3 regions of the Mycolicibacterium sp. XJ870 genome follow, and region 3 is predicted to be linked to each of the others. Evidence: predicted binding sites of a transcription regulator. Region 3 holds the regulator's gene; each other region holds the start of a gene.
What was found. Region 3 encodes LexA, which represses DNA repair genes until DNA is damaged. Its sites were predicted from a motif close to CGAACANNTGTTCG; they were not measured.
Positions count from the first base shown of each region.

Region 1: ABQF30_RS05015 (HNH endonuclease signature motif containing protein) is a predicted target of LexA. The motif match lies at 4,147-4,160, and genes of this name have one in related genera.
Region 2: cofD (2-phospho-L-lactate transferase) is a predicted target of LexA. The motif match lies at 4,208-4,221, and genes of this name have one in related genera.

Region 1 is NZ_JBEFTI010000001.1:987,553-995,195, reverse strand. Features, by position in the region: gene ABQF30_RS05030 (NADPH:quinone oxidoreductase family protein) at 1-919, shown strand, start outside; gene ABQF30_RS05025 (YggS family pyridoxal phosphate-dependent enzyme) at 923-1,684, opposite strand; gene ABQF30_RS05020 (SAM-dependent methyltransferase) at 1,725-2,588, opposite strand; gene ABQF30_RS05015 (HNH endonuclease signature motif containing protein) at 2,745-4,142, opposite strand; gene ABQF30_RS05010 (nitroreductase family deazaflavin-dependent oxidoreductase) at 4,292-4,717, shown strand; gene ABQF30_RS05005 (IclR family transcriptional regulator) at 4,718-5,503, opposite strand; gene ABQF30_RS05000 (hydroxymethylglutaryl-CoA lyase) at 5,524-6,468, opposite strand; gene ABQF30_RS04995 (CaiB/BaiF CoA transferase family protein) at 6,465-7,643, opposite strand, start outside.
Region 2 is NZ_JBEFTI010000001.1:863,633-871,275, forward strand. Features, by position in the region: gene ABQF30_RS04410 (mannose-1-phosphate guanylyltransferase ManB) at 1-1,014, shown strand, start outside; gene ABQF30_RS04415 (NUDIX hydrolase) at 1,058-1,612, opposite strand; gene ABQF30_RS04420 (coenzyme F420-0:L-glutamate ligase) at 1,642-3,009, opposite strand; gene cofD (2-phospho-L-lactate transferase) at 3,006-4,001, opposite strand; gene ABQF30_RS04430 (WhiB family transcriptional regulator) at 4,295-4,687, shown strand; gene ABQF30_RS04435 (metallopeptidase family protein) at 4,697-5,119, opposite strand; gene ABQF30_RS04440 (DUF3499 domain-containing protein) at 5,249-5,668, shown strand; gene ABQF30_RS04445 (phosphomannomutase/phosphoglucomutase) at 5,755-7,143, shown strand; gene ABQF30_RS04450 (TobH protein) at 7,140-7,643, shown strand, end outside.
Region 3 is NZ_JBEFTI010000001.1:1,609,416-1,617,058, forward strand. Features, by position in the region: gene ABQF30_RS08045 (molybdopterin guanine dinucleotide-containing S/N-oxide reductase) at 1-964, opposite strand, end outside; gene ABQF30_RS08050 (acyl-CoA dehydrogenase family protein) at 1,070-2,230, shown strand; gene ABQF30_RS08055 (LGFP repeat-containing protein) at 2,394-4,607, shown strand; gene lexA (transcriptional repressor LexA) at 4,612-5,343, opposite strand; gene ABQF30_RS08065 (LysM peptidoglycan-binding domain-containing protein) at 5,574-6,047, shown strand; gene nrdR (transcriptional regulator NrdR) at 6,209-6,658, shown strand; gene ABQF30_RS08075 (PhzF family protein) at 6,686-7,372, opposite strand; gene ABQF30_RS08080 (alpha/beta fold hydrolase) at 7,434-7,643, opposite strand, start outside.

The DNA.
Region 1 (7,643 bases), 620 kb from region 3:
CGAGGTCGACGAGCCGTCCAGCGATGACGCGGTGGTGATCGACGTCCATGCCGCCGGTGTGGCGTTTCCTGATGCGCTACTCACCCGCGGCCTCTACCAGTACAAGCCCGACCTGCCGTTCACCCCGGGTGCCGAGGTCGCCGGCGTGGTGCGCAGCGCACCTTCTGGCGCCCATGTTTCTGCCGGCGACAGGGTGTTGGGGTTGACGATGCTGTCCGGTGGGATGGCCGAAGTCGTCGCGCTGCCGGCCGATCGGGTGTTCAAGCTGCCCGACGCGGTGTCGTTCGAAGCCGGCGCGGGCATCCTGTTCAACGACATGACCGTGCATTTCACGCTGCGCACCCGCGGCAGGTTGGCCCAGGGCGAGACAGTGTTGGTGCACGGCGCGGCGGGCGGCATCGGCACCTCGGCGCTGCGTCTGGCGCCGGCGCTGGGCGCGTCGCGCACGATCGCCGTGGTGTCCACCGATGAAAAGGCCGAAATCGCCAGGGCGGCAGGTGCATCCGAGGTTGTACTGGCCGACGGGTTCCGCGACGCGGTCAAAGAACTCACCGGCGGCCGCGGGGTCGATATCGTTGTCGACCCCGTCGGTGGCGACCGGTTCACCGACTCACTGCGCTCGCTGGCCGTCGGTGGGCGCGTGCTGGTGGTCGGGTTCACCGGCGGCGAGATCCCCACGGTGAAGGTGAACCGACTGCTGCTCAACAATGTCGACGTGATCGGCGCCGGATGGGGCGCGTGGACATTCTCTCACCCGGGCTATCTGGCCGAGCAATGGGCGGAACTGTCGCCCCTGCTGGCATCCGGCGCGGTTCCCGCGCCCAAGCCCGAGGTTTATCCCTTGGAGCAAGCCGCCGAAGCCATTGCGTCACTGGAGAATCGGACCGCCAAGGGCAAGGTTGTGCTACGGCTGCGGTGACTGTTACTGGCCTGCGGGCCAGTAGTGGCTGTCCGGCGTCGCCCTGGCACCGAAGATCGCCTGCCCCACCCGCACGCACGTGGCGCCTTCCTCGATCGCAACCTCGTAGTCGCCGGACATGCCCATTGACAGTTCGCCCGGGCCGACGAGGTCGAGGTCACGTGCCTGGTTGCGCACATTGCGCAGGAGTGTGAAGCAGGGCCGCACGCGTTCGACGTCGGAACTCAAGACGGCGATGGTCATGAGCCCACGGAGTCGTAGTGCGCTGTACTGCGGCAGGGTCCTCAGGAACGCGATCACCTCTTCGGGCGCCAAGCCGTACTTCGAATCCTCGCCCGACGTATTGACCTGGACATAGACGTCGAGGTGGCGGCCCAGAGATTGCAGCCGCCTGTCAAGCGCCTCTGCTGTTCGCGCATTGTCGAGCGCCTGGAACTCCGCCGCGAACTCGGCGACATCCTTGGCCTTGTTGGTCTGGAGATGACCGATCACCGACCATTTCACGTCAAGGTCGGATAGATTGCGCCACTTGCGTTTCGCTTCCTGAACCTTGTTCTCGCCGAACATCGTGCAGCCCGCGGCCGCCGCGAGCCGCAGCCGATCCTCGTCGACCGTCTTGCTCACGGGCAACAACCGCACTTCCCCGGGCGCACGTCCGGCCCGCTGCAGGGCCGCGTCGATCCGCGTGCCGACGTCGCGGAGGTTGCGGGTGAAGTCGGCGACGGTGCGTGCCGCCGGATATGCGGTCGTGTCGCTACCGGTCATGACGACGATTCTCCTCCGATTCGCGGCGAAGCCCGACCTGTTAGGCACGCCGGGTGGCGATCACGGTGCCTCCGGTGGGCTCTGTCGCCAGTTGGCGTGGATAGCCGGCGATGAGCTCGGCCATGGGTCGGAAGGACGTTGTCCAGCCGATACTTTCAAGCCACTCGCGGCTGTCCTCCCCCAGCCCTCGCTCGGTGTTCGGCATGTTCCGATAGAGGCCCTCGGCTTCGGCCGCCCGCAAAGTGCTTCGGAAGGCATCACTGGCGATGACCGGGAATCCGTACTGGCTGCCGGGCGCCGAAAGGTCGGTCAGACAGCGCACACCCGCGCGGGCCACCTCGATGGGCAGGGTCATGAGCGCGTGGTCCACCCAGTGGGTGGGAACGTCGGGTTCAAATCCACTGTCACGAAGTGCATTCGGCCAATCGGAGCCGGCCAGATCTATGGGTATGACGTGGCGGCCGCACACCGGCTGTGCGGCCGCGTCCGCGAGTACCCGCTCCTTGAATTCGAACAGTGGCGGAAAATCGATTTCAAAGAGTTGAACCGGTTGCGGCCAGTCCAAGCGAAATGCGTGCGTGTCCAATCCGGCGCCGAGCAGCACGATCTGCGTGCGACCTTCGGCCGCCGCCCGAACGAGATCATCGTCGGCCATGCGCACCCCCAGCGTGCGGGTCTCATACATGACGTCGGCCAGTCGCAGTACCGACTCCCACGTCTCGGCCGCGCCGGCAGGTGCCGTCGGACTCAGATAGGCACGCTCGGCCGCCTCGACAAACAAGCGCGCATACGGATCGTCGTACAACCGGTCATCGCGGTCGGTTTCTCTTGCCCGGATCACGGCGACGCCGACAGCGGTCAGCGGCGCACCGGCCAGGGCTTCAGGTAGTGGTGCCGCGCTCATCCGCTTGCCTCCCAGTTGCGAGTCATTACTTGTCGGCCGGTAACTATTATTAGCTCAGCCCGCGATGCGGCGATCTGCCGTTGACGGACCAGAAGTGCGGCCATGCGGCACTGACGATTGCACTCGGCACGTACAACCGCAGCTGAGAGCGTCGTATCAGGTTGGTTGACAGTCTGTTTCGCCGTCGTCCTGGTTCTCGTTGGGTTCGGTGAGGTAGGTCTGGGGGTGGTGGTAGTTGTTGATGCGGGATTGGCCGATGTCCAGCAGGGGCGGCGGGATCCATTCACAGCGCCCGTTGTGGGTGATGCGGGTGGTCCACTTGCCGGGCCCGACCAGACGCTGATCCGGCCCACACCCCAGGGCAAGTTCAGTGATATCGGTCAGCCCACCCTTGGCGAAGTCGGTATCGGCATGATGGGCTTGGCACTGATAACCACCCGCAGTACACCCCGGCCGCGTACACCCCCGATCCCGCGCGAACAACAACAACCGCTGCCCAGGGGTGGCGATGCGTTTGGTCCGACCGAAATACAACGGCACATTCGACGCCGCATCGAACACCGCCAGATAATGCCAGGCGTGGGCGGCCAGCTTGATGACATCGGGGATCGGCAGTTTCGATCCGCCGGCGGTCACCGCGATCCCCGCCCCCGCTTCCAGTTCCTGCAGGGTGGTGGTGACGATGATCGACACCGGCAACCCGTTGTGCTGACCCAACTCCCCCGACATCAACGCATGACGCCCCACCGCCAGAAACGCATCATGAGTGCGTTGCGCGATGCTGCGGGTATCGGCCTGGATGGCCTCCTCGGACGGCACCCCACTGATGCAGGGGGTTTCATCGTCAGGGTTGCACATCCCCGGCGCGGCGTACTTGGCGCGGGCCGGTTCCCACGTCGCACGAAACTCCGGGGTCACCCACCCCGACACCTTCGACAACCCATCGGCCTGCTGCGGATGAAACGTCAAGCCCCGCTTACGCTCAACCGGAACATCAACAGGCTTGTCGCCATCCTGATCCAACAAATACAACGCCTCATTGACCGTCTGACCCAGCGTCTCCGGGGTCTCCCGGGCGGCGACCGCCACCAACTTCTCCTCAAACCGCTCCCGGCGTTGCTGGTCGACCCAGTCCGGGCATTTGGTGAAAAACTTCTCCAACTCCTCCACATGATCGGGGGTCACCCAACCCCCCGCCTGCGCCGCCGCAGTCGCCGCACGCCGCGGCGCCAACACCTCACCAGTCACCGACGTCCGAGGGCCCAGGTTGATCGCATCACGACACCGCCGCCGCGCCTCATCCCCGGAAATCCGCAACCGGATCCGCATCACCTCCGGCCAGGACTTCGCCCCGATCACCGCCGGGGTGGTCTGCTCGGCCAACGCCGCGATCGCCGCATGCTCGACCACCGGCACCACATTGCGCACATCCTGAACCCCGGCACACACGTCGAGCAGATCGGCCGCCGACAACGACCCCCACGACACGCCACGCACGCCCTCGACCGCCGCGCTCAACGCGGCCAGCCGGTCGGAGACCACCGTGGAATCCATGCATCGAACACTAGTTCGAACCCCCGACAGAATGCGCGGGACCTCGCGAGCGTGCGCAAAATGCCGCTCCCACACGGCATGTCGACCAACAGACACGCACGCTCGCCAGGCGAGGGAATATTCACCGATCCCACGGTGTTGGGGCCGACGTGACTGAACAAGCCGAGTTGAGCCCCACCGATTGGGTTCGCGAACAGACCGAACGCATTTTGGAGCAGGGCACCACCGACGGAGTCGAGGTCCTGGACCGACCCATCGTCCTGTTCACCACCACGGGCGCGAAGTCCGGCAAGAAGCGCTACGTCCCACTCATGCGGGTGGAAGAAAACGGACGCTACGCCATGGTCGCGTCGAAGGGTGGCGACCCTCAGCACCCGTCGTGGTACTTCAACGTCAAGGCCAACCCGGCCGTGACCGTGCAGGACGGCGACAAGGTCGCCAAGGACCTGACCGCGCGGGAACTCGAAGGCGAGGAGCGCGAACACTGGTGGAAGCTGGCCGTCGAGGCCTACCCGCCCTACGCCGAATACCAGACCAAGACCGACCGGTTGATCCCGGTGTTCGTGGTCGAGTAGCTACTGCGGCGGCCGCCCACCCAGGGTTCGGGTGATCTGTTCGGCGTAGCCGACGGCGAGGTCGACCCATTCTTCGCATTGCTTGCGCGGCATGCGGACCGTGGGTCCGCTGATTGTGAGCGCGCCGAGAATGTCGCCGGCCGAGTCGAATACGGGTGCGGACAACCCGGAGGCGGAGTCTTCGCGCTCGCCCGTGGTGATGGCATAACCGTCGGAGCGGGCGCGCGAGATGAGACCGGCAAGTTCCTCGGCGCTGGTGACCGTGCCTTCGGCCATCTGCTCCAGCGGTGCACTGAGAATTTTCTCCGCCAGATCGGGATGCCAAGCCAGCAGTACCCGTGACGCCGAACCGACGTGCAGCGGAATCACCTTGCCGACGTACATGTCCCGGCGCAATGCATGGTGGGTTTCCGCGACGGCGACACAGACGCGGAAGTTCTGTTCCACGGTGAAGAAGCACGCGGTCTCGCCGGTCTTGTCGCGGACTTCCTTGAGCACCGGGTTGACCACCGCCAGGACGTCGACGTCCTTGCGCGCCGTGGCCGCCCAGTACGACATCCGAATGCCGATGCGGATCTGATCGCCGACGCGGTCCAACATGCCTTGGGCGACCATGTTGCTGACGAGCCGTTGCACGGTCGAGGTCGGGAGCCCGGTGGCTTGCTGGATCTCGCCGAGCGTCATCGCCGGACGGGCCAAGGTGAACGCGTTGAGGATCTCGGTGATCTTCGTCAGCACCAGCAGGGTTTGCTGTTTTGCCGACGAATCCACGTCTCCCGTTGCCATGTCGCGAACCTACCCTGCGTTCAGTGCCCGATCACCCACGGGAATGCGGTCGCGCTCGAGCGCGCACCCTGAGCCGCCTTCGATCGGTTCGGCTCACCGATTCCAGCGAGTGTCTTCTCCGAAAGCGCCACTACCGCGGACAATTCGGTGGGAGTGAGCCAGTCCGGGCGCAGCGCGAACAGCAGGTCCTCGGTGGATGTGTTGCCGCTGGCGCCGGGAGCGAACGGGCAGCCGCCCAAGCCGCCGAGTGATCCGTCGACCATGGTCGCCCCGGCATCGATCGCCGCGAGGCTGTTGGCCACACCCAGGCCCCAGGTGTCGTGGCCGTGAAATACGATGCGGCGCTGGGGCGTTGAGGTCCGGAGGCCTTCGACCAGGTCGTGGACCTGGGTGGGAATGGCCTGCCCGATGGTGTCGCACACCACGACGTCCACGGCGCCGAGGGTTCGTTCGTCCGCCGCGATGCCCCACACCCGTCGCGGGTCGATGAGTCCTTCGAAGGGGCAGGTGAACGCGGTGGCGATACACAGTTGGATCGACCCGCCGGCCTCGTGGGCGATGCGGATCGCGTCGGGCATCGCGGCCACACTGGTTTCGGTGTCCCGGCCGATGTTGGCCTTGTTGTGGGAATCCGAAGCAGACAAGCAGTATTGGAAGTGGCGCGCTCCGGCCGCCGCCGCCTTTTCCATGTGCCGCGGGGTGGCCACCCAGATCCAGCACTTCTCCAGCTCCTCGGGAGTCAGTGCGGCGACGACGTCGAGGGTGTCGGCCAGCGGCGGGACCAGGTCCGGCCGCGCCATCGACCCGATCTCAAGTGCCGGTACACCGAGCGCCAGCAGTTCCCGGATGAGCTCGACTTTGGTCTCGGTGGGCAGCATCTTGGCCGTGAGTTGCAGGCCGTCACGCAGCGTGACGTCGCGCAGCTCAGCGCGGGGGGTGTACGGACGCGGTTGTGGAACGGTCATGCGAGAGCTCCGATTTCCTGATCGCTGAGGCCCAGCAGGCTCGACAGCACCTCATCGGTGTGCTCGCCGAGGTCCGGCCCGACGTTGCGAATGGGCAGCGACGCTCCCCCGATGACGGGCACGATGCCGGGGAAGCCGACCGACTGCGGTTGGGCATCACCGGTGTCGACGTCGAAGTGCTGGATCATGTTTCGTGCCTCGTACTGTTCATCGCCACAGATGTCGACGGCGGTGTAGATCGGCCCAGAGGGCACACCGGCCTCATCGAGCAGCTTGAGCGCTTCGTCGCGGTCCAGGCGGCTCGACCACTGCGCGATCGCAGCGTCGAGTTCGTCGCGGCGCTGCCAGCGTCCCGCATTGGTCTGCAGCTCCGGGTCTTCCGCGAGATCGGGTCGCCCGATGGTGGTCATGTATCGCTGGTAGATGGCGTCGCCGTTGCCGGCAATGATGATGCTGTTCCCGTCCGCGCACGGGTAGGCGTTACTGGGCGCGATGCCTTCCATCCGGCCACCTACCCGTTCGCGCTTGACGCCGTAGGCGAGGTAGTCGGGAACCAGAGACTCCATCACCGACAGGATGGACTCGTTGAGCGCGACGTCGATGATCCGTTGCTCCAGAGGCACATTCGTCCGCTCCCGCTGGAACAGCGCCATCACGGTGCCGAACGCGGCGTAGATGCCGGCAATTGAGTCACCGATCGACACCCCGGTGCGCACCGGCGGGCGGTCGGGATCACCGACCAGTTCGCGTAGCCCGCCGTATGCCTCGGCTACGGCGGCGAAACCGGGGCGCTCCGCCAGCGGGCCGGTCTGCCCGAACGCCGAGATGCGGGTGATGACGAGGTTGGGATTGGCCTCGTTGAGTCGTTCCGGTCCCAGGCCCCATTTCTCGAGTGTTCCGGGCCGGAAGTTCTCCAGCAGAACGTCGCAATGCCGGAGCAGGTCCAGCACAATGGTCCGGCCCTGCTCGGTTTTCAGGTCGAGCACGATGGACTTCTTGTTCCGGTTGATGGTCCGGTACAGCATGGAGGTGGTACCCGAGTACAGCCGCCAGTTGCGCAGTTCGTCGCCGGTGACCGGCCGCTCGACCTTGATCACCTCGGCACCGAAATCGGCAAGCATGCGGCCGGCGGTGGGCGCGGCGATGTAGTTGCCGAGTTCGAGCACACGCACGCC
Region 2 (7,643 bases), 750 kb from region 3:
CTGACGATCTCGGCACCGAAGCCGATGTTGCCGACGGCCGGCCTGCCGTTTCTCACCCACTTGTTGTCGCGGATCGCGAAGGCCGGTCTGCAGCACGTGGTGCTGGGCACGTCGTACAAGGCCGAGGTGTTCGAGGCGGCATTCGGCGACGGATCCGCGCTCGGGTTGGAGATCGAGTACGTCACCGAGACCGAGGCACTGGGCACCGGCGGCGCCATCGCCAACGTGGCCGACAGCCTGCGCTACGACACCGCGATGGTGTTCAACGGTGACGTGCTGTCCGCGGCCGACCTGGGTGCGCTGCTGGAATCGCACGACACCCACTCCGCCGATGTCACGCTGCACCTGGTGCGAGTCGGAGATCCGCGGGCCTTCGGCTGTGTGCCGACCGACGCCAACGGCTTGGTCACCGCCTTCCTGGAGAAGACCCAGGATCCGCCGACCGATCAGATCAACGCCGGCTGCTACGTGTTCAACCGCGATGTGATCGACCAGATTCCGCGCGGCCGGGCACTGTCGGTGGAACGCGAGATCTTCCCCGAGGTGCTCTCCCGTGGGTTGCGCATGTGCGGGTACGTGGATGCGTCGTACTGGCGGGACATGGGCACGCCGGAGGATTTCGTGCGCGGGTCGGCCGATCTGGTGCGCGGTATCGCCCCGTCGCCTGCGCTCAACGGCCAGCGCGGCGAGTCGTTGGTGCACGACGGTGCCGGCGTCGCCCCCGGGGCGCTGCTGATCGGTGGCACCGTGGTGGGCCGCGGCGCCGAGATCGGTGCGGGTGCGCGACTGGACGGTGCGGTGATCTTCGACGGCGTGCGTGTCGAGGCGGGCGCGGTGATCGAGCGCTCGATCGTCGGCTTCGGTGCCCGCATCGGGCCCCGTGCCCTGATTCGCGACGGCGTGATCGGCGACGGCGCCGACATCGGTGCCCGCTGCGAGCTGTTGCGTGGCGCCCGGGTGTGGCCCGGTGTGGTGCTTCCCGATGGTGGCTTGCGGTTCTCGACCGACGTCTGAGCGTTCACCGCCAAAGTGAAGTCCGGGTCGTAAAAGCGCGCGTTTAACCGCCGGGAATGCTGTTCCGCGCAGTCGCGGCGCGGGCGAGCTGGGCCAGACCGAAGTCGGTGTCGTCGGGAAGCGCGTCCAGCGGCCACCACTTCAGGTCCAAAGACTCGTCGCTGCGGACGATCTCGGCGCCGTCGGGGGCCCGCACCAGGAACTGCATGTCGAGATGACGGGTCGGCACACCCAGCGAGCACGTCACCGGATGCACATGCAGCGCAGCCAGATCCGCGTCGATCGTCAGCCCGGTGATCCCGGACTCCTCGCTTGCCTCGCGTAGCGCCGCGGCATGAATGTCGGTGTCGGTGTGCTCACAGTGCCCACCGAGTTGCAGCCAGCGGCCGAACCGCGGATGCAGCGTGAGCAGGGTCCGGGTTCCGGTGTGGTCGAGGACGAGTGCCGATGCGGTGATGTGGCCGGGTACGCACTCGCGTTGACACGCATCGGGTCTGGCGGCCAGAAACGACAGCACCGCGTGGCGCAGCGTGTCCTGACCCGGGTCGGGGGCTTGCCAGCGGGTGAGTACGTCGGTGGCCGATTCGTGGAGCGTCAGCTGAGGTTGATTGCTCTTCGCGCAAGCGCTCATCGGACGATCAGCAGACCGTCGGTGGAGACCGGCTCGCGCGGCGGCTGAGACTCTTCGGGGTAACCGATCGCGATGGCACCCAATGGTTCCCAATCGTCGGGAAGTCCGAGCTCGTCCCGGACCAGATCGCCGGCGAAGATGGTCGAGCCGATCCAGCAACTACCCACCTCCCGCACGGCGAGCGCCACCAGCAGCGCCTGCACCGCGGCACCGACGGCGACGGTGAACATGGTGTGCTCGGCGGCGGTGCGCGTACTGTCGGGGTAGCTGTGCGCGCCGTCTGGCACCAGAAAGGGGATCACCAGTTCGGGTGCATCGTAAAGGATTTGGCCGCGATTGACGCGACGCTCGACGGCGTCGGGAGCGTGGGCGTCCGCTGTCAGGTCGGCCCGCCACCGGTCCTTCATCCGGTCCAGTAGTCGTGTGCGAGCGGCAGTGTCCTGCACCCACACGAATCGGACCGGGCGGGTGTGATGCGGTGCAGGCGCAGTGAGCGCCTCGCCGACAGCCGCTTCGATGAGCTCGTGCGGCACCGGCTCGGCACCGAACCTGCGGACTGACCGGCGCAGCAGCTGAGCTTGGCTGCGCCCCAATTGGATTGCCTCGGCAGTGCCCAGCCAGAACAGGTCATCCTCACCGGGGCGGAGCAGGGTGCGCGCCGTCGATCCGTCGTCGCGCAGAGCCAATCCTCGCACCACCGCGACCGGTATCGCGGTCAGCTTGCCTTTCACCAGATCGGCGGCGGCGGCGATCTCGTCGGCCACGGCAACCTCGGTGACCACCAGTTCATTGCCGTGCCGGTCACGGGCCCCGGCGTAGCCGTGCAGCACTGTCAAACCCGATGCGCCGATGGCGAAGTCGGTCTGCCCGTTGCGCCAGGCCCGGCCCATGGTGTCGGTGATCACGACACCGACCGTCACCCCGAGTCGCTCGGCCAGTCCGTCGCGCAATGCCGCGGCGCTGCCGTCCGGGTCGACGGGCAGCAGTGCCAGTTCGGCGGACCCGACGTTGGATCCGTCGACACCGGCCGCGGCCTGAATCAGTCCGATGGCGTTCTCGGTGATCAGCGTACGCCCCTTGCGGGCCAGCACGCGCACCGCCTCGCCGTCGATCAGCTTGCGTCGCAGCGCATCCCGTTCATCAGGATCGTCGGGTGCGGCGACGATACGGCCCTCACATTTGGACACCACCTTGCTGGTGACCACGAGCACATCGCCGTCGGCCAGCCAGGGTGCCGCCGCGGCGAGGGTGCCCGCAAGGTCGTCGCCGGGGCGGAATTCCGGCAGGCCGGGCACCGGGAGGATCTCCACCCGGCCGGCAGATCCGTGCTCGGCACTCGCCGCGGCCGAGTCGCGAATGTTCACAGCGCCACTCCGGCAACGTCGAGGCCGGCCCGCACCATCTCCGCTGTGGTCGGCGGATCGGTCATCAGCAGGGGAATCGCCCGTACGTTCACGCCGTCGATCTCGGCACGGTCGCCCTCGTGTACCAGCCAGCCGTCCAACAGGCCGGTGCCTGAGCGGGCGCCGAAATACTGTCCGACACCTGCCGAGGTGGACTCCACCCCGATGATCGACAGACACTCATCGGCCATGCCGCGCAACGGTTTTCCGGCAATGATCGGTGAGTAGCCGATCACCGGGGCAGCGGTGGAGCGCAGTGCGCCGCGGATGCCGGGGATCTGCAGGATCGGGCCGATGCTGACCACCGGGTTCGACGGGGCCAGCAACACCACGTCGGCCTCGGCGATGGCCTCGGCGACCCCCGGGCCCGCAGTTGCCTGCTCGGCGCCGACGAACGCGAAACTGTGTGACGGCACCTTGGCGCGGTACCGCACCCACCATTCCTGGAAGTGGATGGCGCGCCGTTCGCCGTCGGCTGGGTCGGTGATCACTACATGCGTCTCGCTGCGATCGTCGCTGGCCGGCAGTAGCCGGGCACCGGGTGACCACCGTTTGCACAGCGCCTCTGTCACCGCCGACAGCGGGTAGCCGGCCCGCAGCATCTGGCTGCGCACCAGGTGGGTGGCCAGATCGCGGTCGCCGAGGCCGAACCAGTCGGGTTGGACGCCGTAGGCGGCCAGTTCCTCTTTTGCGTGCCACGTTTCGTTGCGGTGGCCCCAGCCGCGCTCGGGATCGATGCCGCCGCCGAGGGTGTACATGCAGGTGTCGAGATCCGGACAGATGCGCACGCCGTGCATCCAGGCGTCGTCGCCGACGTTCACGATCGCGGTGAGTTCATGCTTGCTGTCGCCGGCAGATGAGCCGGAGTCGAAGCTTCCGAGCCCTAGCAGATTCTGTACGCCCAGCAAAAATCGCGCGCCGCCGACGCCGCCGACCAGAACGGTGACCTTCACAACGACCGACATTAGGCGTTCGGGCGGCGTGCACGGAAACGACGTAGTCACGACCGAGACACGCCGAGGTCTCGGCGCGCCGATTTGACATCACGGGATGGTATGAATTCCTGTTCTAGCGCTTGACCCCAGCAGCTAACACGTGTGTAATCACATCAGTGTCATTTTTTGGTCGGCGACCGATTCCGGTGTCGCGGACTGGGATTCGATCATCTGTTCGAATGAAATGGCCGCACATCACAATAGTGAGCTCCACTGAGGGATCTACGAGACCGAGTGAGGAGGCGGGGGATATGTCTTATGAGAGCGGCGATTTGGATCGTGTGGTCCGGTTTGACAGCCGGCTACTCGGCTCGGTAGACAACGCACCGCACATCAACACCGGACCGACACCGATGGGGGCTACCGGACGTCCTCAACTGAGTTTGGTACCCGATGAATTTGATGTTGCTCCGGCAACTGACGAAGAAGACCAATGGCAGGAACGCGCACTGTGTGCGCAAACTGACCCGGAGGCATTCTTCCCGGAAAAGGGCGGGTCTACCCGTGAGGCCAAGCGCATCTGCCAGGGTTGCGAAGTAAAGAACGCCTGCCTGGACTACGCGCTTGCCCACGACGAGCGTTTCGGAATTTGGGGAGGTTTGTCAGAGCGGGAACGCCGGCGCCTCAAACGCGGAATTATTTGAGCCGCAGCGTCATTCGTCGTCGATCGTCGGGTCGATGACCGACGGCTCGACGCCGAGATAGGTGGCCACCTGGGCCACCAGAATTTCATGCAATAGATCGGCCAGCTCATCGGATCCTTTGACCCGGCGCTCGATGGGCTTGCGGAACAAGAGAATTCGCGCCCGGGTCGTATTTCCCCTGACATCCACCCCGGCCGGTATCAGCCGGGCCAGAGCGATCGGACCATCTGCGACCACCTCTGGTGGCCACTGCACACTGTCCGGGTCTTTCGGGGACATCCGCGGAATCTCGTCCACGGCGACGTCGAGCGCATCGAGTCGCGCGGCCCAGCGGCGCTCGATCGGTTCGTAGGCTTCCAACACCGCCATATCGAACCGTTCGGCGCGGCTGCGCCAGCCCGGAACCGTCCGGGGGAGCAGCGGCCCGCGGATATCGCGGCCGCGGCGCGATCGCCAATGGTTCCGCTGCGCCACGCCCACGATCGTAACGGTTCGGGATCGGGCTCCCCGGCTGCGCGTGTCCGGCGGCATGCAGCGATGGTCCGAGATAACCTCTGGTGCGTGAATGTTCCCCGTCGCTGCTGCCGGCCCGGGTGCCCGCACTACGCCGTGGCGACGCTGACGTTCGTCTACTCGGACTCGACAGCCGTCGTCGGTCCGCTGGCCACGGTCTCCGAACCGCACTCCTGGGATCTCTGCGTGGGGCACGCCAGTCGGATCACGGCGCCGCGCGGCTGGGAGTTGGTGCGCCATGCCGGGCCACTGCCGACCCACCCCGATGAGGACGATCTGGTGGCGCTCGCCGATGCCGTGCGAGAGGGCCACGCTGGCACCGGCTCGCGCGGCGGTGTGGTGGCCGGATTTTCCGACCCCGGCACGGGTGTCAGCGGCGGCGCGGTGATGGCGCCGGTGGCTCATCAGCCCGAAACGAACGGGCGTCGACGCGGTCACTTGCGTGTGCTGCCCGACCCCAGCGATTAGATGGCAATCGAGCCAAGAGTAGTGAGCATGTTGTTGCCCCGCGACGGTTAGGCTGGCGCCAACGATCCCGTTTCGCAAGGAGTTCTATGTCTCGGCCAGCAGCGGCTGTTCACGGTGTCATCAAGGCGTATGACGTCCGCGGCTTGGTCGGTACGGAACTCGACGACAGCTTCGTCGCCGATGTGGGCGGCGCGTTTGCCAGGTTGGTCCGCACCGAGGGTGCCGAACAGGTCGTGATCGGGTACGACATGCGGTCCAGTTCGCCATCGCTGGCCGCGGCGTTCGCCGAGGGGGTCAGGGCCCAGGGGCTCGACGTGGTTCGGATCGGGCTGGCGTCCACCGATCAGCTGTACTTCGCCTCGGGCAGCCTGAACTGCCCGGGTGCGATGTTCACCGCGAGCCACAATCCCGCTGCCTACAACGGCATAAAGCTGTGCCGCGCCGGCGCCAAACCGGTGGGCAAGGACACCGGCCTGTCCGACATCTCCGACGAGGTGATCGCCGGGGTGCCGCCCTACGACGGCCCGGCGGGCACCATCACCGATCGCGACGTGCTGGCCGATTACGGTGCATTCCTGCGCTCACTGGTTGACCTGAGTGCGATGCGGCCGGTGCGGATCGCCGTCGACGCCGGTAACGGAATGGCCGGCCACACGACGCCGGCGGTGCTGGGGCCGATCCAGGGCGCCACCATCCTGCCGCTGTTCTTCGAACTGGACGGCACGTTCCCCAACCATGAGGCCAATCCGCTGAACCCGGCCAACCTGGTCGATCTGCAGGCTTATGTACTCGAGACGGGTGCCGACATCGGGCTGGCTTTCGACGGCGACGCCGACCGTTGTTTCGTCGTCGACGAACTCGGCCGCCCGGTGTCGCCATCGGCGGTCACCGCCCTGGTGGCCGCCCGTGAGCTGAACCGCGAGATCGGCGCCACGGTCATCCACAACCTGATCACCTCGCGGGCGGTGCCCGAACTGGTCGTCGAGCGGGGCGGCACCCCGGTCCGGTCGCGGGTGGGCCACTCCTACATCAAGGGGTTGATGGCCGAAACCGGTGCGATCTTCGGCGGGGAGCATTCGGCGCACTACTACTTCCGTGACTTCTGGGGCGCGGATTCGGGCATGCTCGCCGCCCTGCACGTGCTGGCCGCGCTCGGCGAACAGCACCGGCCGCTGTCCGACATGATGGCCGACTACCAACGTTACGAAGCCTCCGGCGAGATCAATTTCACCGTCACCGATGCGCCGGCGTGTGTGGACGCCGTCCTCAAATCCTTCGGTTCGGGGATCCAATCCATCGACCATCTCGACGGGGTCACCGTCGATCTGGGCGGCGGCAGCTGGTTCAACCTCCGTACGTCCAACACAGAACCGCTGCTGCGGCTCAACGTGGAGGCGCGCACCACCGAAGACGTCGACGCGATCGTCGACAAGGTCGGCGCGCAGATCCGGGCGAGCAGCGAGGCAGTGCCGTGAACGCGGTGGACGCCACGGTCGACCTCGACGACGGGGAGGGACTTCTCGGCGCCGACCGCGGCGGCCTGCTGCGGGCCGCCGCGATGGCCGGCGCACAGGTGCGGGCCACGGCCGCGGCGCTGGCGGAGGGCGTGCTCGATCAGCTGCGGTCGGATCATCCACCGCGCACGGTGATCTGGGTGGCCGGCCGCGGGGTGGCCGAGAGCGCGGGCGCCATGCTGGCCGCGGTGCTGGGCGGGTCGCTGGCGGCCCCCCTTGTCGTTACGGCCGAGGCCCCGCCATGGATCGGCGCGCTGGACGTGTTGATCGTGGCGGGTGACGATCCTGGGGATCCGGTACTGGTGAACGCTGCGGCCACCGGCGTGCGGCGTGGCGCGCGGGTCCTTGTGGTGGCTCCGAATGAGGGGCCGCTGCGCGATGTGGCGGCCGGCCGTGCCGTGGTACTGCCGCCGCGACTGTGGGTCCCCGACGATTTCGGGTTCACCCGCTATCTGGCGGCA
Region 3 (7,643 bases):
GCTGCAGCGACCAGCTGACGGTGACGATCGTGCGGGATGCCGCCATCCGGCGTGCCAGTGCCGTCAGGTCGTCGGCCGCCAGCCCGCTGATCTGTGCCGCCCACTGCGGCGTCTTCGCGACACCGTCGTCACGGCCCAGCAGATAGTGCTCGAACTGTTCGTAACCGGTGCAGTAGGCGTTCAGGAAGTCCAGATCGGCCAATCCCTCGGTGGCCAGCACGTAGGCCAGCGCGAGCATCACCGCGACGTCGGTGCCCGGAACCGGTGCCCGCCATTCACATTCGCCGTCGATGTCGTCGCGCAGCGGACTGAACGACACGATCTGCCCGCCGCGGTCACCGAACCGTCGCAGCGCATCGCGGGTCGGGTGTGCGGTGGTGCCGCCGTGGTTGATTCCGGTGTTCTTCAGCGCGATCCCGCCGAAACACACCAGCAGATCGGTGTGTTCGACGATGACGTCCCACTGGGTGGACCGCTTGAACAGGTCGTCATGGGTTCCGACCACGCGTGGCATGATCGCGCCGGTGGCGCCGAGACTGTACGAGTGGCGGGAAAAGGTATATCCGCCAAGCATTTTCAGGAAGCGATGCACCTGGCTCTGGGCGTGATGGAAGCGCCCTGCACTGGCCCAGCCATAGGACCCGCCGTAGATCGCCTCGTTGCCATAGGTGTCGACGACACGCCGCAGTTCGGTCGCCAGCAATTCGGTCAGCTCATCCCATGACACCGCGACGTACTCGTCGGCGCCGCGATCGGCACTGGGGCCGGGTCCGTCGCGCAGCCAACCGCGCCGAACCGCAGGACCTGTGATGCGTGAGCGGTGCCGGATCGAGCCCGGCAGATTACCCAACAGCGGCGACGGATCGGCATCGCCGGCGAGCGGGGTGACCGAGGCGATGTCGCCTGCGGCCACATCCGCGCTGAAGGCTCCCCAATGCGCGAGGCTAGTGGGGAACTGAGGCACATGGGCAGTTTACGGTCGCGGCGCTGGGCGCACCTTCGGTGTGACCAACCATCCGGTTGGTATAGGTTGGCCCCAATCCAGAAACCCAGTACCGGAGGTCACACCATGGGCGGTGCCGTGAAGTACCAACGCACCCTTTTCGACGCTGAGCACGAACTGTTCCGCGAGTCCTACCGTGCGTTCCTGGAACGCCATGTGGCGCCGGACCACGAGCAGTGGGAAAAGGACAAGATCGTCGATCGTGGCGTCTGGCTCGAGGCAGGCAAGCAGGGCTTCCTCGGCATGGCAGTCCCCGAGGAGTACGGCGGCGGCGGAAATCCCGACTTCCGCTACAACACCATCCTCGGCGAGGAGACGGCGGCAGGCCGCTACAGCGGCCTCGGCTTCAGCTTGCACAACGATGTCGTCGCGCCTTATCTGCTGCGCCTGGCCAACGAGGAGCAGAAGCAGCGCTGGCTGCCGAAGTTCTGTACCGGGGAATTGATCACGGCGATCGCCATGACCGAGCCGGGTACCGGTAGCGACCTGCAGGGCATCAAGACCCGCGCGGTCCAAGACGGCGATCACTACATCCTCAACGGTTCGAAGACATTCATTACCAACGGCATCCACGCCGACCTGGTGATCGTGGTAGCCCAGACCGACGTCGAGAAGGGTGCGCTGGGGTTCAGTCTCTTGGTCGTCGAGCGCGGGATGGAGGGCTTCGAACGCGGCCGCCACCTCGACAAGATCGGGCTGGAAGCCCAAGACACCGCGGAGCTGTCCTTCACCGATGTCAAGGTGCCGGTCGAGAATCTGCTCGGCGAGGAGGGGCAGGGTTTCGTCTACCTGATGCAGAATCTGCCGCAGGAACGGATCTCGATCGCCATCATGGCGGCCGCGGCGATGGAGGCTGTGCTGGAGCAGACGCTGCAGTACGCCAAGGAACGCAAGGCCTTCGGCAAGCCCATCGGCAGCTTCCAGAACAGCAGGTTCGTGCTGGCCGAATTGGCGACCGAGGCCACGGTGGTGCGGATGATGGTTGACGAGTTCATCCGGCTCCACCTGACCGAAGAACTGACCGTCGAGCAGGCAGCGATGGCTAAGTGGTACTCCACCGAAAAGCAGGTCGAACTGATCGATCGCTGCCTGCAACTCCATGGCGGATACGGCTATATGCGCGAGTATCCGGTCGCGCGGGCCTATCTGGACTCCCGCGTGCAGACCATTTACGGCGGAACCACCGAAATAATGAAGGAGATCATCGGCCGCAGCTTGGGCGTTTAGCGGCCAGAATCGGTCGGGATCACCGATCCAGGGGCCTCAGGACGCCTTATTTGCGGGTTTTTTCGCGATGATCGGCGTGTTCCTTGGTTATCGTCGCCTACTGACGCAAAGTTGTCGGGCGAGATGTTTTCAGGGGAACTTTGCCGAAAAAGCGGGAGGGCGCATGACGAGGCCGGGAGCGAGGCTGTACGCGGCCGTTCGGCGAATGACGGTCGGCCTGCTTGCGGTCGCGGTGGCCTGTCTGTTGGCGCCCCTGGCGTCGGCGAGTCCGGAATCCGACGCCGACGGTGCCATCACGTCGGCCTGGAACAGCACCGGCGGCGACGGCGGTCCGCTCGGCCCACGCCAGGGCGGCGTTTACGCCGTAGGCCCTGGCTTCGGGCAGAACTTCGCCGGCGGCAAGATGTTCTTCACTCCCGCCACCGGTGCCCACTATGCCCAGGGCGCGATCCTGGAAAAATATGAGTCCCTGGGCGGACCGGCCGACGGCGACCTCGGATTCCCGACCATCGACGAGGGCCCGGGGCGTGCGCCGAACAGCCGGAACTCAACGTTCAGTGCCCCCGACAAGCCGGTGATCTTCTGGACGCCGGATACCGGCGCGAGGGTGGTGCGAGGTGCCATCAACGCGGCGTGGGACAAAGTCGGTGGATCCGCGGGTGTGCTCGGCGTGCCGTCCGAGGATGAGTCATACGACGGCGACGTGATCTCGCAGAAGTTCACCGGCGGTGAACTGTCCTGGAACCGCAAGACGAAGGCGTTCACCACAGTTCCGCCGGAACTCGTCGATCAGCTGGCCGGACTGCAACTCCCGGAGGATCCGGCGTCGGCCATCGACGCGGCGCGCCGTTCCGCCGGGGGACCGTTGGGTCCGCTCGGGGCCAAGGAGGGCGATCAGTACCCGATCGGTAACGCGGGTGGCCTCGGCCAGAACTTCGCCGGCGGCAAGATCTTCTACAGTCCGGAAACCGGGGCGAACGTCGTGACGGGCCAGGTGCTCGAAAAGTACGAGAGCGTTGGCGGTCCAGAGGGCGACTTGGGCTTCCCGACCACCAGCGAAACCGAGGGTGGGCTGGGGCCGAACAGCCGGATCAGCACCTTCGCCGCTCCGGACAAGCCGGTGATCTTCTGGACGCCCGACTATGGCGCGGTGATCGTCCGCGGCGCCATGAACGCCGCCTGGGACAAGCTCGGCGGAGCCAATGGCACGCTCGGCGCACCGATGGCGGATCAGACCGAGGACGGAAGCGTCGTCACCCAGCGGTTCAGTGGGGGAGCGATCTCGTGGGACCGCTCGGACAACACGTTCACCACCGAGCCACCGAGCCTTGCCACCGAGCTGTCGGGGCTGCAGATTCCGGGGTTGGAGCAGACACCGGCACCCGCTGGTCCGCCGGCTTCCCAGAGCGACGAGGCAAAGCCGTTCTCGTGGCACTGGAACTGGTGGTGGCTACTGGCGCTGGTCCCCGTGCTGTTGATCGCGGCGCTGATAATCGGTGCGGCGCTGTGGCATCGGCGTCGCGGCCGCGATGGATTCGACCACGATCCATTTGACGAGCGCTATGACGACGAAACGCCCGACGATCGGTTGGAGGGCGATCGGTATCCCGAACGCGAATACGGCGAGGGCCGCTATGAGCAGGGCCGGTACGAGGCGGGCCGCTACCAGGACGACGCGTACGCCGAGGAAGCCACGACGCGTTTCACCGAGCCGTACTCCGAACCCGCCGCCACCGGCGGATCACCGTTCGACGGGCCCACGGATGCCGCCATGCCGGTGAGTCGCTGGGCCGCGCCGGGTGGTTTCGACAGGCCGACCGACGATGAGGACGAACCCTCCGAAGAGGCTTCCGAGCTCGCCGTCAGGGATGACGAGGACTTCGACAGCTACGACGAGGCGGACGACCTCGACGATGCAGACGTCGAAGACATCGGTGAGCTCGACGATGACGGCGTTCGCGACGACCAGGATCGACTCGACGACGAGGCAGATCTCGATGAAGACGACCTCGAGGAGGGCCAGGAGCAGGAGCTACTGACCGCTCCCACCACAGCGGTCGGCTTCGGTGGGCAGTACAACCCTGACAACGTCGACACCGCGCCAACTCGCGTGGTGACCGAAGCGGACCTTCGCAACAGTGAAGCCCACAGCGGTCGGCACGCGGCGATCGAGATGGATGAGGTGCCCAGCACCACCGCGATCCACCTACCTCTGGACGACCCGCAACGTGCTCCGCAGGGGTACCCGATCAAAGCCGATACGAAGTCCGGTCTGTACTGGTCGCCGGACAGCAGCCAGTACGACGACGCAATCGCCGAGATCTGGTTTGCCAGTGAAGAATTCGCCCGGACGAACGGATTTGTGCGCGCGGACTGAGTTCTCAGATCTTGCGTATGACGGTCACGACCTTGCCGAGCACTGCGGCGTCATTGCCAGGAATGGGGTCGTACACGGGATTGTGCGGCATGAGCCACACTTGACCGCGCGTGCGCTTGAACGTTTTGACGGTCGCTTCACCGTCGATCATCGCCGCGACGATGTCGCCGTTGTCGGCCACATTCTGCTGACGCACCACGACCCAGTCGCCATCGCAGATGGCTGCGTCGACCATCGAGTCGCCGACGACCTTGAGCAGGAACAGCGAACCCTCTCCGACGAGTTCGCGGGGCAACGGAAAGACGTCCTCGACAGCCTCCTCGGCCAGGATCGGCCCGCCGGCGGCGATGCGGCCCAGGACCGGGACGAACGTGGGCTCGGGCAGCGCGTCGGACCCCGCCACGTCGGTGGACACCAGTGGCGCGACTGCCGGATCGTCGGCGGTCCGCACATCGACGGCACGCGGTCGGTTCGGATCCCGGCGCAGGTAGCCCTTGCGCTCGAGCGTGCGCAACTGATGGGCCACCGATGACGTCGAGGTCAGCCCGACAGCATCACCGATCTCCCGGATGCTCGGCGGGTAGCCGCGACTGGAAACTGACGCGCGGATGACGTCGAGAATCGTGCGCTGACGCTCGGTGAGGCCGCTGTCGGGTGCGCGGCTCCGACCAGCGCCCGCCGTCTCGGCCGGGCTGTCGGTACCGCCGTCCGTGATGTCGCTGCTGTCGTCGCTCATGTCGCCGAATCTAGTCGCCGAATCGGCAATAATCAAACATGTGTTCGACATGCGTGTCGCGCGTGTCGGTGGGGCGGCAGTGCGTCGGAGCGCGGAATGAAGCGGGGCCGGAGTTTGTCGGTACCCCGTTCTATCGTTTGCAACAGTTCGATCACACGTTCTATTAATCGAACATGTGAGCGACTATATTCGAACACAGGAGCGAACACGTCGGACTGAAAGGCAGTCACATGGCCACCCTCGACATCCCCACCGAACGCCGTTACCGCAGCGTCAGGACCACCCCGCAACGGGAAAGCCTGCCGGCTCGCCGAGCGCGGCCGATCCACCGGCCGGGCGGTCCGGTGCGGCCGGCCGGAGGCGCCGTCCGCCATCACGGAACCGGGGTGCTGATGTCTCGTGCGTCGCATCGCCGCCGTCCCATCACGCCCGCCACCACGGTGATGTTGGCCCTGGTTGCCGCCGCGATCACGGTGTGGCTCGGGCTCGTTGCGCAGTTCGGCGGCGTGATGGGTTCCGCGGAGCAGATGCCGACCGAGCTCGCCGTGGTGCAGGTCCAGTCGGGGGAAACTTTGCAGCAGGTGGCCCGGCGGGTAGCGCCTGATGCTCCCGTCGCCCAGGTGGTGCAGCAGATCCGTGACCTCAACCAGCTCGAGTCCGCGGCCGTGGACGCCGGCCAGACGCTGGTCGCTCCGGTCGGCTGACGGGCGACATGGCCGATGAAACACCCTCGCGGGCAGCGCGACTCGATGGAGGCGTGGTGACGTATGCGTCACCGGACCCGGCGGTGAGTCGGCCGGGGGCCGCGCGGGTACGCTCAAGGGCGCTCGAACTAGTTGTCTGGCGGCGTGACGAAGGAGCGGTGATGCACTGTCCGTTCTGCCGCCATCCCGACTCCCGGGTGGTCGATTCCAGGGAGACCGACGAGGGCCAGGCGATCCGCCGGCGGCGCTCGTGCCCGGAATGCGGCAGGCGATTCACCACTGTGGAAACGGCGGTGCTGGCAGTCGTCAAGCGCAGCGGGGTCACCGAGCCGTTCAGCCGGGAGAAGGTGATTCGCGGCGTGCGGCGTGCCTGTCAGGGCCGGCAGGTCGACGACGATGCCTTGAACATGCTGGCGCAGAAGGTCGAAGACGCCGTGCGCGGGCTTGGGACGCCAGAGATTCCGAGCCATGAGGTCGGCCTGGCGATTCTGGGGCCCCTACGCGAACTGGACGAGGTCGCTTACCTGCGCTTCGCGTCGGTCTATCGGTCGTTTTCGTCGGCAGAGGACTTCGAACGCGAGATCGAGGCGCTCCGGGCGCACCGCGGCTAGCGCCCTCCTGGCGTCCGAGCCCGGGACTCACTCGATCTGCGTGGTGCCGTCGCTGACCACGCGGCCTGCGACTCGAACCCAGCCTTCCGCGCTCCATTGCGTGTGGATCACCGACCCCTCGCCCTGGATGACCGTCAGGTCACGACTCAGGTAGTCGGTCATCCGGACAGCAGCGGAGCCTGTGGCCTCGTCCTCAGCGATGCCCAGGTTCGCGGCGAACACCCGGGACCGCAGCACTCCCTTGTCCTGATCGATCCACGCCCATAGGTAGGTCTCGACGTCTTCGTCATAGTCATTGAGCTCGGCTGCCAGCACATCCTCGGCAGAGTCCAGTCGGTGGATCTGCAGTTCCGGCGCCCACTCCGATCGGGCGCTGATCGTGGTGAGATCACCGTCGTAGGAGACCTGCACGATTCCGGCGGGCACCTGCAGCGTCTTGACCGGCAGGCCGGTCTCGCGCAGCCACCACGATGCGCCGACCGTGGGATGCCCGGCGAACGGAAGTTCGGTTGCCGGGGTGAAGATGTGGGCGTGCGCGGTGGTGCCACCCGGCTGTGGCAGATCGATGAATATGGTTTCGCTGTAACCTAATTCAGCGGCGATCCGCTGCCGATCGGTGGGCGCCACCGTGCCGGCGTCGACTACGCCGAGTGGATTGCCGAACTTGCCGTCGGAATCGGTGAAAACACGCAACACGGTCACATCGATGGCCATAGACCGATGCTACGTCGTGGTGGCGTGGCGCCACGGTCAAGCGTGCAGGTTTGGTGCGCCGTCAGGTGGCGCTGCGCTCGTCGCCGCCCATCGCTTCGAGTACGGCAACCTGGGTGTCGAGTGGGCCTGTCATCGTGGAATCCCTGATCCCGCTGCGCAGCAGGTCGCGGAGGAGGTCCTGATCGTAGACCGCGGGCTCGGTGGAGTCGATGAACCGCTCCACCACCTCGACGAAGCGGTCCGGGTCGTCATGGAACGGGAAATGCCCGGA